DNA from 2 places in the Actinobacillus genomosp. 1 genome. Region 1 is predicted to be linked to the other one. Evidence: riboswitches for the same ligand, from Rfam matches in the RefSeq annotation. Region 1 holds a riboswitch; the other holds the start of a gene.
The links. Region 1 has a riboswitch for thiamine pyrophosphate ahead of NYR63_RS02750 (ABC transporter ATP-binding protein). Riboswitches for the same ligand answer to the same signal wherever they lie in the genome.

Region 1 (5,120 bases):
TCGCAGCTATTTCAATCTCACCTTAAAATGGGTGGAACGAGGCAGCTTCGTTTTAATGATCTTATTTGGCGTCTATTGGTGTTATCAGGCGGTTAAAGCGTTTAAGCGCAAATCCGTTACCGTTCCTAAAATTCATAAAATCTCTGTAATAAGTTTGCAAAAAAATAACAAAATTACACCGCTTATCAAGCCTCAATCTCATTTACATACGGAAAATTGCGGTTGCGGACATCAACATTTACCGTCTTCAACCCAAATACATCAAGCAAAAGATTGGAAAGCGCAAGCGATGATTATTTTGAGTATCGGAGCCAGACCGTGTTCCGGTGCGATTCTTGTCCTCTTTTTAGCTTATACGTTAGATATTTACGTATGGGGAATGTTATCCGCATTAGCTATGGCGATAGGCACGGGAATGACATTAACGCTCTTTGCATGGCTAGTGATCCTTGCGCGTAATAAAGCTATTCGTTTAAGTATGTGGTACATTTCCGAGCAAACCGGTCAGCATATGGTATTAGTGTTGAAAATTCTTGCCGGTATGGTATTAATTATCTTTGGTACGACGTTATTCCATAGTAGCTTTATTGATACTTTTAGCGGAAACGGATTATTTAAACGATAAATTTTAATCATGCGGAAGATTAAAAAATCTTTTCAAAAGTTAAAAAATCATTAAAATGCAAACGTTTTCGTTTTTATTTTTTCATACTATAGAGGTCTTTAATGGATTTTATTGTTTCAGGTTTTGAAAATGTCCTGACGTGGATCGTGAATACGATTGACGGTCCGCTTTGGGATATTACTATTTTAATCCTTTTAGGAACCGGGTTATTTTTTACGATCACAACCGGCTTTGTACAACTTCGATTGCTACCGCGTAGCTTACGTGAAATGTGGGGCGGACGTTCGGCTGAAGGCGATTCTTTAACGCCTTTCCAAGCATTTACAACCGGCTTAGCCAGTCGTGTCGGTGTAGGTAATATCGGTGGCGTAGCAACGGCAATCGCATTAGGCGGTCCGGGGGCGGTATTCTGGATGTGGGTAACCGCATTAATGGGTATGAGTTCGGCGTTTGCGGAATCGTCACTTGCCCAGTTGTATAAAACACGTGATCCGAACGGTATGTTCCGAGGTGGTCCGGCATACTATATTACACGCGGTTTAAAATTTAAGCCTATGGCGATTGCGTTTGCGGTGACATTAATTTTTACCTTCGGTTTTGCGTTTAATGCGGTGCAATCCAACTCGATTGTGGCGGCAACCAGTAAAGCATGGGAATGGGACGGGCAATATATCGGTTTGGTATTGGTGATTGTAACCGGTATTATTATTTCCGGCGGGGTAAAACTTATCGGACAAGTTTCTGCGAAAGTTGTACCGATGATGGCGTTATTTTATCTGATTATTGCCGTCATCATTTTAGGTATGAATATAGAACGAGTTCCTGAAGTTTTAGGGTTAATTATTGATAGTGCTTTTGATTTTTCTGCAGCGGCGGGCGGTATGTTCGGTGCTTTGGTTTCAAAAACAATGCTGATGGGGATTAAACGCGGTTTATTCTCAAACGAAGCGGGTATGGGTTCCGCACCGAATTCAGCGGCGACGTCCGATGCAAAACATCCGGCAAGCCAAGGTTTGATCCAAATGTTAGGCGTATTTGTCGATACGATAGTGGTGTGTACCTGTACGGCAATTATCATTTTAATGTCGGATAACTACGGTAATGAAACGTTAAAAGGGGTTGAATTAACCCAAACCGCTCTGCAATACCATTTAGGTGAGTTCGGTGTACATTTCTTAGCGTTTATTTTGTTATTATTCTGCTATACCTCAATTATTGGTAACTATGCTTATGCGGAAACCAATATTCGTTATATTAAAAATAAACCTTGGTTTGTTTGGGCTTTCCGTGCCGTCGTTCTATTCTTTGTTTATTTTGGCGCAGTGCGTGACGGCGGTATCGTTTGGGCGTTTGCCGATACGGTAATGGCATCTATGGCGGTGATTAACTTAATTGCAATCTTGATTCTTGCACCAATTGTATGGCGTTTATTGAAAGATTACCTTCGTCAGCTAAAAGCGGGACAAGAGCCGGTATTTAAGATTGAAGAACATCAAGATTTAATTCATCGCGGTGTAGATCCGTTAATTTGGAAGTCTAAAGAAGATTAATAAATAACCTATTAGCATTAGCTAAAGAAGCGATAATATCTTATGGTGTTATCGCTTTTTTATATCCGACGACAAGTACGGGTTTTGTTAATTTTGAATAAAATTAGACCGCTTGCCGATTAAATCTGTGAGATTTCTCTTATTTTTTTAAGCAAACGGTTGGCTTTTTTCGGTAATTTCTTTAAACTGATAACAATTTTTAGTCGGGGTGCCTCCAATGAGGCTGAGATTAAACCCGTGAACCTGATACAGTTAGTACTGACGTAGGAAACTAATATGCTTATTTTCATTTCAATTATTCCAATCTTTTTTTCATTAAATTCATCTCGTTCAATTCATTTTAGCCGTTAATTAGCGGTCGTTTTTCATACCCATTTTTCGAGGTATTCAATGAATTGTATCGAAATTCATCAGTTGCATTTTGCATTCAAACAGCAGGTTATTTTTAATAACTTCGACTTCGTATTGCCGAAAGGTAAATGGTGCGCTTTGCTCGGTGCATCGGGGATTGGTAAATCAACCTTACTGCGTTTAATTGCCGGATTGGAAACAACGTCAATCGGTTCAATCGAACTTGCCTCCGGTACGAAAATTGCTTGGCTTGCTCAACAAGACTCCTTATTTCCTTGGCTGTCCGTATTAGATAACGTGCAGTTAGATGCTCATTTACAAGGTAGGAAAAATGCGGAAACCTTAGCTAAGGCAGAGCAATTGTTAGCGGCGGTAAATATGTCGGAACATAAAAATAAGCCTTGTTACCAACTTTCCGGCGGACAACGCCAGCGAGTAGCTTTGGCTCGTACATTAATGCGAGATGCGGATCTTATCCTTATGGACGAGCCATTTTCCGCCTTAGATGCCGTTACGCGTTTACAGCTACAACAACTGGCAGCACAGCTTTTAGCCGATAAAACAGTGCTGTTAATCACTCATGATCCGCAAGAAGCGATTCGCCTTGCTGATCAAATCTATATTCTTAAACATCAGCCGACTCAACTATCGGATGTAATTGAGCCGTTAAGCAAAGCCCCTCGTTTTAGTGCAAACACCGAACAATGGCAATTAGAACAACGCCTGTTGGATATGCTTTCTAACGATACTAAAGGGGGCAAAAATGTTTAAACGCTTACTCAAAATAAGTGGTTTGAGCTTATTGCTGATTCTCTTATGGCAATTAACTGTGATGGGGTTTGCGTTACCGTATTATATGTTGCCGACACCACTCACCGTTTTTGAGCAAATCGTCAATCAATTTCCGCTACTTTGGCAGCATAGCCAAATTACCTTTATTGAAATTATTACCGGCCTAAGTCTGGGTTTCTTGCTTGGAGTAATGTCTGCCTTATTACTTTCGCTTTCTAAGTGGTTAAACGGTTTTTTATTGCCGTTATTAGTGATTTTTCAAGCCATTCCGGTCTTTGCGATTGCACCTTTATTAGTGCTTTGGCTCGGATACGGTATGGCTTCCAAGATTGCGATGACCATTTTGATCATTTACTTTCCGGTTACGGCAGCCTGTTATGACGGACTGCGCAATACGCCCAAAGCCTATTTGGAATTGGCAAAAACCTTAGAAATTAAACCGCTTGCCATATTACTTCGGGTACGTCTGCCGGCAGCATTACCGGCATTAGCTTCCGGATTACGAATTGCAGTTTCGGTCGCCCCTATCGGAGCAGTTGTCGGGGAATGGGTCGGATCTTCACAGGGGCTAGGTTATTTAATGTTACACGCCAATGCTCGAATGCAAACCGATTTATTATTTGCTGCTTTAACCATTTTATTACTGATGACGCTTTGCTTGTATTTTGTGACTGATAGGCTGCTACGCCGTTGGCTGCCGTGGGTTCAATATATGCGATAGCGTACAAGCGGTTGATTTTCTAAGATTTTTTACTAAGAGATAGTTATGAATTTGTCTGATCAAGATTTCTTGCGTTATAGCCGCCAAATTCTATTAGAAGAGTGTGGTATCGAAGGGCAACAAAAGTTAGCCAAAAGTCGAGTATTGGTGGTGGGCTGCGGCGGACTAGGTTCGCCGGTTGCACAATATTTAGCGTCTGCCGGCGTTGGAAAACTTTACCTTGCCGACTTTGATAAGGTGGATTTAACCAACTTACAACGCCAAACGCTATTCGGTATGAAAGATTTGAATAAGCCGAAAAGTGAACAAGCTCGGCTAAATTTACAAGAGATTAATCCGTCCGTCGAAATTGTCGCCGTCAATAAGCAATTAACCGCAGACAATTTGGCGTATTGGGTGAATAAAGTCGATGTAGTGTTGGATTGTTCGGACAATATGGCAACACGTCACGCAGTCAATAAAGTTTGTGTCGAAAACCAAATTCCGCTGATTTCCGGTTCGGCGGTCGGTATGGACGGGCAGTTATTGGGCGTGTTTCCACCTTATCAACACGGCTGCTACGCCTGTCTATTTTCCGATACCGAGATTGGTAATCTGAATTGTCGAACTGCCGGTGTTTTAGCACCGATTGTCGGCATTATCGGCAGTTTACAAGCATTAGAAACGCTGAAGTTTTTACTGGGATTAGCGGTTTCTTGTGACGGAAAGTTCGGTGTTTTTGACGGAAGAACTTTGATGTGGCAGCAGCTTGAAATGGTAAAAGATAAACATTGCCGAGTATGCGGCAGACCATAATTAAGTTTTGAATCAGAATGAGGAAATATGCAAATTTTCATTAATAATCAACCGCTTGACGTAGCGGAAAATACGTCTATCCAAACGGCGTTAGCACTTTCGCAGGCTAATTTACAAGGTGTGGCGGTCGCATTAAATCAACAGATTGTACCGAAAAGCGAATGGCAAAATTATCCGTTGCAAGAAGGGGCGAAACTCACCGTATTTAAAGCGATAGCCGGTGGTTGATAACGTTTAGTACAAATTAGGAATAGTAACATTTTAGAAAAACATCCTTCATTCGGAA
Region 2 (5,120 bases), 400 kb from region 1:
CCCGCACGGAATTTTACGTGTTCTAAGGTCTGTTGCGGGCGTTTGCCCGAACGTTTGGTCATTTGGAACTGTAACGCCCAAATATCACGAATCACAGAGGTATGACGGCGATGTAATGCAATCGCTTTACAACTTTCGGCTAACACGTCATTCGCCGCCAGCATCATCGCATCATGACTATTTAAGCCGCCTTCGTTTTTCAGCATTTCCATTTTCTCACGTAACGGATACCAAAGAAGAGCGGCGAATAAAAACGCCGGATTCACCCGTAAATTATCACGAATACGATCATCGGTCGAATTCAGCGCTTTACTTAACATACGCTCCGCATTCGAATCGTTACGTTCGGTAAAAAACGGCGTAAGTACTGGAAATAACTGCTCGAATAAGCCGTATTGACGCATTAATTGATAGGTTTTAAAACCTTGTCCCGATTGAAATAATTTCAACGATTCGTCAAATAAACGCGCCGCCGGAATGTTTTTCAATAAATGCGCCAATTCACGAATCGGCGTATCGCTCGGTTTATCTAAAAACATATCCAATTTCGCCATAAAACGAACCGCGCGTAACATTCGTACCGGATCTTCTTGATAACGCACCACCGGATCACCGATTAAACGCAGTTTTCCCGCTTTCAGATCCGCAATACCGTCGAAGAAATCGAAAATCAAGTTATGTTTCGGATCATAATAGAGCGAATTCACGCTAAAATCACGGCGTTGCGCATCTTCGCGTAAGGTACCGTACACATTATCGCGCAACAACATTCCTTCTTCGCTTACTTTAGAAATCTTATCGCTGTTATGGCTGGCGTGATCGGCACGGAAGGTCGCCACTTCGTAAATATCACGTCCGAATACGATATGTGCCAAACGAAAACGGCGTCCGATTAAACGGCATTGGCGACCGAAGATTTTCTGAATCTCTTCCGGTTTTGCATTGGTCGCAACATCAAAATCTTTCGGCTTATGCCCTAGCAATAAATCTCGAATACAGCCGCCGACCACATAAGCTTCAAAACCGGCACGTTGTAATTTTTCAACAATCGCTAACGCATTTTTAGGGAAATCTTTCGGCGTAATATCATAATGTCCGGCATTTACTGTAAATTTTTTGTGCAATAAATGGGAAGGAAGATCCGAGTGCTTTTTCGGTTTCTTCGTAGAACGTTCCGACTGTTCGTTAAAAGCCAGAGCGGGACGCTTGGATTTAGGTTGTAATTCTACCGCTTTAACTTTTCTTTCTTGCTTAGCACTAAGCGTTTCTTGTTCGGCAAGCGGTTGTTTTTTTGATTTTTTTTGTCGAGAAAACAACGACTTAATATAGTTAAAAATAATCCACCTCAAGGGAATAAAATTAATCGATTGATAAACGGCACTAACTAAATGATCATAAAAATAATGGACAATGTAACATTGTCCATATTCATTGCCGTTTATCCATTCTTAATTAAGCTTATAAGCCCATTTGCTTTTCACGGATTTCCGCAAGTGTTTTGCAATCGATACACATATCCGCGGTCGGGCGCGCTTCTAAACGACGTAAACCGATTTCAACACCGCAAGTTTCGCAATAGCCGTATTCGTCTTCGGCAATGCTATTTAACGTTTGCTCAATCTTCTTAAGCAATTTACGCTCACGGTCACGGTTTCTTAATTCAAGACTGAATTCTTCTTCCTGAGTGGCACGGTCCGCAGGATCGGCGAAATTAGCGACTTCTTCCTGCATTTGGTTTTTTGTACGCTCAGCTTCGTCCATAATTTGCACATGCCATGCACGAAGAATTTTACGAAAATGCTCTTTTTGCGCATCATTCATATATTCTTCATCTTTCTTCGGTTGGTAAGGTGTTACGCCCGCTAAAGCTAATAAACCTAATGAAGTGGTGTTTGCCACTTGAGACATAATTTCACTCCTTGTTGGATGAGTTCATCCTAAATTCAGTAAATTCAAACTAAAATTTTTACGCTAATTTAAAAGGGCGTATAAATAGCAAATGTAATCCCTTTTGGCAATTAGAATTTGCAAAAATTTTTATAATTTTCACCGCTTAGCAGACAAGAAAAATGGCTAAAGATTCCTTTAGCCATGAAAAAAGATGAATAATTCTTTTATTGCCAGCTTTTCGTCCAAGTCGCCAGCCAGCTTTTTACCTGCGTAGCATCAGGCATTTTAAAGGCTAACGGCTTATAATCCGGCAATTTATCAAAAGCGGAATCCGGTACTGATCCAACCACCGGTTTCATCACATTATGATACGAAATAACTTTCTGCGCTTCCGGCTGGTGTAAGAAAGCTAAAAATTGTTTCGCCAATACTTTTTGTTTACTGCTATTCAAAATGGCGGCGACTTCCGTTTGCACCAAATGCCCTTCGTCAAATTGGGCGGCAACGTATTTATCGGTTTTATCATGCCATTGATGATAAAGCGGAGAAGTGGAATAGCTTAACACTAAATCCGACTCCCCTTTTAAAAAGGCACTATAAGTTTCCGACCAGCCTTTTCCGACCGTTACCGTATGTTTGGCTAAGGTTTGCCATGCTTGTTCGGCTTGCTCGCCATATACTGTATTTAACCAAAATAATAAACCGCGTCCGACCGTACTGGTACGAGGATCTTGGTAAATCACTTTCAAATCTTGACGTTCCACCAATTCTTTTAACGATTTCGGCGGATTCGCTAATTTTTCTTTATCGTAAACAAACGCATACTCGCTATAATCATACGGATAAAAGGTTTTATTCTCCCAATTTAATGGAGCTAGGTTTAAATCGTGCGTTGCAAACAAACCGGTTTTTTCCGCTTCCGCCATCGTGAAATTATCAATGCCCAACATTACGTCCGCTTTTGTTTTTTTTCCTTCCAAACGAATACGGTTTAGCATAGTAATACCGTCTTCAAACGGCATAAATTTCACGTCACATTGGCATTGCGCTTCAAATAAGGGTTCTAATTTAGGAGCAGGTCCCCAATCCGATGAAAACGAATCGTAAGTATAAACGACTAAAGTAGGTTGTTGCGCATAAGCGACACCGGTAACGAAAGCCGATAATGCGGCTATTTTGGCGAGTTTCATAGATGTCCTTCTAAATTCGGATAATATAGAAGGATTTGAGCGAAATATACTTTTTCTGTAAGAAAATAGAATCAAAGTATCTCAAATCCCTACGCTGATACTAATCAGATCAGGTTCTACGGGTATGGTATTTCTCAGCTTCGTAAAGCACCCCAATGAGAACGAATCAATTGTAAGTCAAGCGTAAACATAATGCAAATTCAAAAGGCAAACGTTTGCTTTCTTCCGATAAAAGGACTATACTATAGCCCTAGTGCCAGAAAGGAACTAGATAGATTTATATGCAATACTTTACAACATACTTAAACACTCATTTAGGCCAAACATCATATCGCTATGGTGCTTGGCTCTTTTTTTGGCATTTCAATTTTTAACAGATCTCCTCGCTAGAGATCTTTTTTTTACCTAAATTAAACAAGTCGTAAAGAGGAATAAATTAACATGAGCCAATTAATTCGTACGCTTAAAAGCCATATTCGTGACGAAATTATTAAAAAAGGCGGTTGGGTAAATTCTCATGCCCATGCTGACCGCGCATTTACTATGACGCCGGAAAAAATTGCGATTTATCAAAATGCCAACCTTCAGCAAAAATGGGACTTAGTGGATGAAGTGAAACGTAACTCGACGGTTGATGACTATTACCGTCGTTTTTCTCAAGCTATCGAATTAATGATTTCACAAGGGGTAACCGCATTCGGTACTTTTGTGGATATCGACGGCGTATGTGAAGACCGTGCGATTATCGCCGCACATAAAGCACGCGAAGTATATAAAAGTGATATCGCTTTAAAATTTGCCAACCAAACTTTAAAAGGGGTTATCGAGCCTACCGCTAAAAAATGGTTTGATATCGGTTCCGAAATGGTGGATATGATCGGCGGTTTACCTTATCGCGACGAATTGGATTACGGCAAAGGCTTGGAAGCGATGGACATCTTAATGGATAAAGCCAAATCGCTCGGTAAAATGTTGCACGTGCATGTGGACCAATTTAACACGCCGAAAGAAAAAGAAACCGAACAATTATGCGATAAGGCGATTGAACATGGTATGCAAGGTCGAGTGGTCGCGATTCACGGTATTTCTATCGGTGCGCATCCGAAAGAATACCGCAAAATGCTCTACCAAAAAATGCGCGATTCGCAAATGATGGTTATCGCTTGCCCGATGGCGTGGATTGATAGCGGCCGTAAAGAAGACTTACAACCGTTCCACAACGCACTTACACCGGCGGACGAGTTAATTCCGGAAGGCATTACCGTAGCAATCGGTACCGATAATATCTGCGACTATATGGTGCCGTTATGTGAAGGCGATATGTGGCAAGAACTGAGCTTACTTTCAGCCGGTTGCCGTTTTACCAACTTAGAGGAAATGGCGAATATCGCTTCAATTAACGGCAGAAAAGTATTAGGTTTACTCTAACCCTCTCATACGACAAAAAAACCGAGCGAAAACGCTCGGTTTTTTTATCATCGTTCAATACTAGCGTTTATAAATATCCTCGCCGTTTCGGCGGGTTTTGAGTAAACGTAAAATCCATACGTATTGCTCCGGATTTTTCGTCACAAAATACTCAATCACTTTATTCATTTCTCGGGCGGATTGCACCGGGTCACCGGAAAATTCCAACGCCGGCAAAATTTCCATTTGATATAGGCTCTTTTCCGCATTGTAAATCGGAAACATCGGAATCACTTCCGCATTAGCGACACGAGCCATTTTATTCAGCCCCGGTAGGGTGGCTTTTTCCGTCGCAAAGAAATCGGCGTAAACGCTTAATTCTTCGCCGAAATCCTCATCAGGTAAAAAATAGCCCATATTGCCTTTACGCACATCGTTTAGAAACGGTTTAATACCGTTTTGGCGTGTATGCATTTTTCCGCCGAAACGTTCGCGCGTTACATTCCAAAGCCAATCAACCAATGCGTTTCGGTGAGGGTTGTACATTGAAACCATTGGCATTCCGTGCGTATGCAGAATAATACCTGAAGCATCAATCGCCCACGTATGCGGCACAAGCAAAATAATATTCTT

Region 2: another riboswitch for thiamine pyrophosphate. It lies ahead of thiB (thiamine ABC transporter substrate binding subunit); the one in region 1 lies ahead of NYR63_RS02750 (ABC transporter ATP-binding protein).

What each region holds. Positions count from the first base shown of each region.
Region 1 covers NZ_CP103834.1:582,646-587,765, forward strand. The annotation lists gene NYR63_RS02740 (nickel/cobalt transporter) at 1-625, shown strand, start outside; gene NYR63_RS02745 (alanine/glycine:cation symporter family protein) at 727-2,175, shown strand; TPP riboswitch at 2,370-2,462, shown strand; gene NYR63_RS02750 (ABC transporter ATP-binding protein) at 2,566-3,297, shown strand; gene NYR63_RS02755 (ABC transporter permease) at 3,290-4,039, shown strand; gene NYR63_RS02760 (HesA/MoeB/ThiF family protein) at 4,085-4,834, shown strand; gene thiS (sulfur carrier protein ThiS) at 4,862-5,062, shown strand.
Region 2 covers NZ_CP103834.1:183,178-188,297, reverse strand. The annotation lists gene pcnB (polynucleotide adenylyltransferase PcnB) at 1-1,316, opposite strand, end outside; gene dksA (RNA polymerase-binding protein DksA) at 1,459-1,908, opposite strand; gene thiB (thiamine ABC transporter substrate binding subunit) at 2,115-3,080, opposite strand; TPP riboswitch at 3,149-3,245, opposite strand; gene NYR63_RS00905 (amidohydrolase family protein) at 3,522-4,508, shown strand; gene lpxM (lauroyl-Kdo(2)-lipid IV(A) myristoyltransferase) at 4,569-5,120, opposite strand, start outside.